One region of the Naumannella cuiyingiana genome, then DNA from elsewhere that is predicted to be linked to it. Evidence: riboswitches for the same ligand, from Rfam matches in the RefSeq annotation. Region 1 holds a riboswitch; the other holds the start of a gene.

The links. Region 1 has a riboswitch for FMN ahead of ribD (bifunctional diaminohydroxyphosphoribosylaminopyrimidine deaminase/5-amino-6-(5-phosphoribosylamino)uracil reductase RibD). Riboswitches for the same ligand answer to the same signal wherever they lie in the genome.
Region 2: another riboswitch for FMN. It lies ahead of pnuC (nicotinamide riboside transporter PnuC); the one in region 1 lies ahead of ribD (bifunctional diaminohydroxyphosphoribosylaminopyrimidine deaminase/5-amino-6-(5-phosphoribosylamino)uracil reductase RibD).

What each region holds. Positions count from the first base shown of each region.
Region 1 covers NZ_JACBZS010000001.1:813,165-815,538, forward strand. The annotation lists gene GGQ54_RS03675 (DEAD/DEAH box helicase) at 1-506, opposite strand, end outside; FMN riboswitch at 584-737, shown strand; gene ribD (bifunctional diaminohydroxyphosphoribosylaminopyrimidine deaminase/5-amino-6-(5-phosphoribosylamino)uracil reductase RibD) at 807-1,823, shown strand; gene GGQ54_RS03685 (riboflavin synthase) at 1,823-2,374, shown strand, end outside.
Region 2 covers NZ_JACBZS010000001.1:3,153,762-3,156,135, reverse strand. The annotation lists gene hisG (ATP phosphoribosyltransferase) at 1-129, opposite strand, end outside; gene GGQ54_RS14815 (phosphoribosyl-ATP diphosphatase) at 211-477, opposite strand; gene pnuC (nicotinamide riboside transporter PnuC) at 500-1,186, opposite strand; FMN riboswitch at 1,289-1,416, opposite strand; gene mshC (cysteine--1-D-myo-inosityl 2-amino-2-deoxy-alpha-D-glucopyranoside ligase) at 1,472-2,374, opposite strand, start outside.

The DNA of each region.
Region 1 (2,374 bases):
GCCTCGCGTACCGCCTCGCCCCAGGAGCGCGCGTCGCCGGCGTGGTGGATCTCGTCCAGGATGACCAGCGTGTTGCGCTGCTCGGTGCGGATCCGCAGGGCGTTGGGGTTGGCGGCGACGCCGGCATAGGTGAGCGCGAAGCCCTGGAAGTCGGCCGACGTCCGGCCCTGCCGGGTGCCGAAGTTCGGGTCGATCTGGATGCCGATCCGGGCGGCCGCCTGCGCCCACTGGGTCTTCAGGTGCTCGGTGGGCGCGACCACCGTGATCCGCTCGACGATGCGCCGGTTGAGCAGCTCGGCGGCCAGGGTCAGCGCGAACGAGGTCTTGCCCGCGCCCGGGGTCGCGACCGCGAGGAAGTCGCGCGGCTGGGTCTCGCGATAGGCCTCCAGCGCCGCGGCCTGCCAGGCCCGCAACTGCTTGACGGTGCCCCACGCGGCCCGATCGGGGAACGCCGGGGAGAGCTTGTCCGCATGGACGACCAGCGGTTGCGGATCGGGCGAGCTCACTGGCCCCATCCTAGGGGGAGCGGCCGACCGTCGAGACACCCGACGCACCCCACCGGGCCGGCGCTAGGGTGTGCGTCGACCCCTCGCGGGGCACGGTGCAATTCCTGACCGGCGGTGACAGTCCGCGAACCTCGGTCGCCCGATGCGACCCTGGCCGACCCGGCGCAATTCCGGGACCGACGGTGTTCGGTCGCTCGAGGCGATCGTCAGTCCGGATGAGAGCGAGGGTGCGCGGCAGCGTACGCGCGTGCGGAGCACGGTACGCGGCAGCGCGCGCTCGCATGGACCGCTGGAGGACCGATGACGGGCGCGAGCTTCGCACCTGAGTCCGACGAGTGGGGCATGCGGCGAGCGATCACACAGGCTGATCGGGTTCGCCACCTGACCTCACCCAATCCCTGGGTAGGCGCGATCCTGCGTACCCGCGACGGCCGGGAGTTCGCCGGGGCCACCGAGCCCCCGCCCGGCCGGCACGCCGAACAGGTCGTGCTGGACGCGGCGCGGGCCGGGGGCGCCGACGTGACCGGCGCCACCGTGTGGGTGACGCTGGAGCCGTGTGATCATCACGGCCGCACCGCGCCCTGCACCGAGGCCCTGATCGGGGCGGGCGTGGCGCGCGTGGTGTTCGCGGTCGGCGACCCGGATCCGCGGGTCGACGGGCGCGGCGCCGCACGGCTGAGAGCTGCCGGGATCGCCGTCACCGAAGGGGTTTGCACGGATCGAGCGACGGATCAACTGCGGCCCTATCTGACCCATCGGCGGACGGGCAGGCCGTTCGTGATCATGAAGCTCGCGGCGAGCCTGGACGGCCGGATCGCGGCCGCCGACGGCAGCTCGCGCTGGGTGACCGGGGACGCCGCCCGCGCGGAGGCGCACCGGCTGCGGGCGCAATGCGACGCGGTGCTGGTCGGGGCGGGCACGGTGCGCACCGACGATCCCGAGTTGACGGTGCGGGCGGTCGCCGGCCGAGATCCGCTGCGGGTGGTGCTCGGCCGGGCGCCGGCGGGGGCGCGGGTGCACCCGTGCCTGGAGCTGTCCGGGCCGCTGCCCGGCGTGCTGGACGATCTCGGCCGCCGCGGCGTGCTGCAGTTGTTGGTGGAGGGCGGCTCCCGGGTCGCCCACGACTTCCACCGGGCGGGGCTGGTCGACCGCTACCTGATGCACCTGGCGCCCGCGCTGTTCGGCGGCGACGATGCGGCGCCGCTGTTCCGCGGGAGCGGGGCGCGCAGCATCGACGAGGTGTGGCGCGGCCGGATCGCCGGGGTACGCCATCTCGGCGGCGATCTCGTGGTCGAGCTGGAGAAGGGGGTGGCCTGATGTTCACCGGAATCGTGGCCGAGCTGGGCACCGTGGTGGAGGCCGGGGCCGGCCGACTGGTGATCACCTGCACCGAGGTGCTGGCCGATGCGGGGCTCGGCGACTCGATCGCGGTCAACGGCTGCTGCCTGACCGTGGTGGAGCGGGGTGCCGACTGGTGGCGCGCCGATCTCAGCGCCGAGACGCTGCGGCGTACCGCGTTGGGCGAGCTGGTGGCGGGCGACGTGGTGAATCTGGAGCGCCCGGCCAGGCTGGGCGGACGGCTGGACGGGCACCTGGTCACCGGTCATGTCGACGGGATCGGGCGAGTCCTCTCCCCCGCCCCGGACCTGCGAGTGTCGCTGCCGGATGATCTTGCGCGCTATGTGGTGGCGAAGGGCTCGATCGCCGTGGACGGGGTGAGCCTGACGGTGGTCGAGCCGGATGATCATTCCTTCGGCGCGGCGATCATCCCGCACACCGCCTCGGTCACCACGCTCGGCCGCCGGGCGCCGGGCGATGCGGTGCATCTGGAGGCCGATGTGACCGCCAAGCATGTCGAGCGGCTGCTC
Region 2 (2,374 bases), 2.3 Mb from region 1:
CACGCCGTTCGCGTCGTCGGCGAGGATCAGCTCCTTGTTGTCACCCCGCTGCCGGTACCCGGCCTCGCGCAACATCTGGATCGCCGCGTCGGACAGCGAGCCCTTGTTGGGCACGGCGACGCGCAGCAGCGGACGGTCAGGACTGGGTTCCACGGGGCGCCAGCCTAGCCGCTCGGCACACACTCGCCGCCCGGGCGCGAGCCGGCGAGATCACAGGTGGCGCCAGACGTCCTCGGGCGCCAGGTCGAGGGCCAGCATCAACACCTGCAGGTGATAGATGAGCTGACTGATCTCCTCGGCGGCCTGTTCGCGGCCCTCGTACTCCGCGGCCATCCAGACCTCGGCGGCCTCCTCGACGATCTTCTTGCCGATCTCGTGCACACCGGCGTCCAGCCGCGCGACCGTGCCCGAGCCCGTCGGACGGGTACGCGCCTTCTCGGCCAGCTCGGCGTACAGGGCGGCGAAATCCTTGCTCACGCACGCACCCTAGCCGCGATCCTCAGGCGCCGACCCGGGCGGGCGCAGCGCCATCGCCGGCATTGCGGATGTCGCGCCGCCAGGCGAAGAACCCCGCGATCACGAACCCGCCGTAGATGGCGTACATGATCGCCGACGGGTAGAAACCGCCGGCCAGCAGCAGCGGGATCCCGACGATGTCGACGGCGACCCAGATCAGCCAGAACTCCGTCCAACCGCGGGCCATGCCGTAGGTGGCGAGGATGGAGCCCGTCAGGATCCAGGCGTCGGCCAGCGCGTTCCAGCTCTCCAGCGCGGTCAGCACGAAATAGAAGCCGATCCAGCCGACCAGGCCACCGATGATCAACTGCAGCCGTCCCGAGCGACCGGCCCAGCGGGGCTGGACGCCGACATGATCACCCGGGTGATGCCGGGCATAGGTCGCCCACCGGATCCAGCCGTAGACGCTGACGGCGAAGAAGAACACCTGACGACCGGCCTGCCCCCACAGGTCGAGCTGCTGTGGCGTACCGAACGCGCCACCGAGAAACACGGTGAACAGCAACACATTGCCGACGATGCCGACCGGCCACGCCCAGACCTTGCGGCGCATCCCGAGCACCGCGCTCGCCAGGCCGAATCCGTTGCCGACGATCTCGCGCAACAGGATCGGTTGGCCGAATCCGACATCGATCTGGGCGTTCAGGAACTGCCAGACGAACTCATTCATGATCATCTCCGCTCGACGAGCCCCGCATGGTCCGGGGTCGGAGCGATGACGCGCGGATCAGCGATGCGCCGGATGGGCGCGACCGCTGCAACACCGCGGGCCCTCGTGTTCTTCCCATCCGGACTCTCACCGTCGGTCGGGGACTTCCACCCCATCAACCGATGACTGGCTGCCATCGGGTCGCGGACTTTCACCGCCGGCTCGGATTTTCACCGACCCCAGAACACGCAGGAACTACCTGCTGGCCCCATCATGCCAGCCCGGCGGCAACACCCGGCGGCCGGGTCAGGACAGCCGCACCCCGAGCAGGGCGTCGATCGCCTCGGCGAGTTGTCCGGGGGCGTGCTCGTCCGCCCCGTCCTCGGCGGCCCACTCGTCCACCACCCGCAGCGCGGTCGGGGTGTCCAGATCGTCGCGGAGCGCGGCACGGAGCGCGGCCAGCGCGGGTTCGGCCTCGGGCGCGGCGCGCCGGGTGACCGCCGCGCGCCACCGTGCCAGCCGCTGCGTCGCGGCCTCGAGCTGGTCGTCGTCATAGCTCCAGTCGGTGCGCCAGTGATGATCCAGCAGCACGAGCCGAATCGCCATCGGGTCGACCCCGGCCTCGCGCAGCTTGCTGACCAGGACGAGATTGCCCCGGGACTTGCTCATCTTCTCGCCGTCCAGGCCGACCATCCCGCTGTGGGCGTACGCCTTCGCCAACGGCTCGCCGGTGGCCACCTCACCCCCGGCGGCCGACATCTCGTGATGGGGGAAGATCAGATCGGAGCCGCCGCCCTGGATGTCGAACGCGGGCCCGAGGAAGCGGTTCGCGATCGCCGTGCACTCGATGTGCCAGCCCGGTCGGCCGCGGCCGAGGCTCGAGTCCCAGGCCGGTTCGCCCGGTCGCTCGACGCGCCAGACCAGGCCGTCCAACGGGTGCTTCTTGCCCGGCCGATCCGGGTCGCCGCCGCGCTCGGCGAACAGCGCGCGCGCCTCGTCGTCGCCGAGCCGGGCCATCTCGTTGAAGTGCGGGGCCAGCTCGTTGCGGAAGTACCAGTCGGGGTGTTCGGGATCGTCGACCTGGTAGATCGCCCCGTCGGGCAACTGCTCCAGCAGCCGGTTGATCAACGGGATCGACTCGACCGCGCCCACGAACTCCGTGGGCGGCAGCACGTTCAGCGCCGCCATGTCGGTGCGGAACAACTCGGT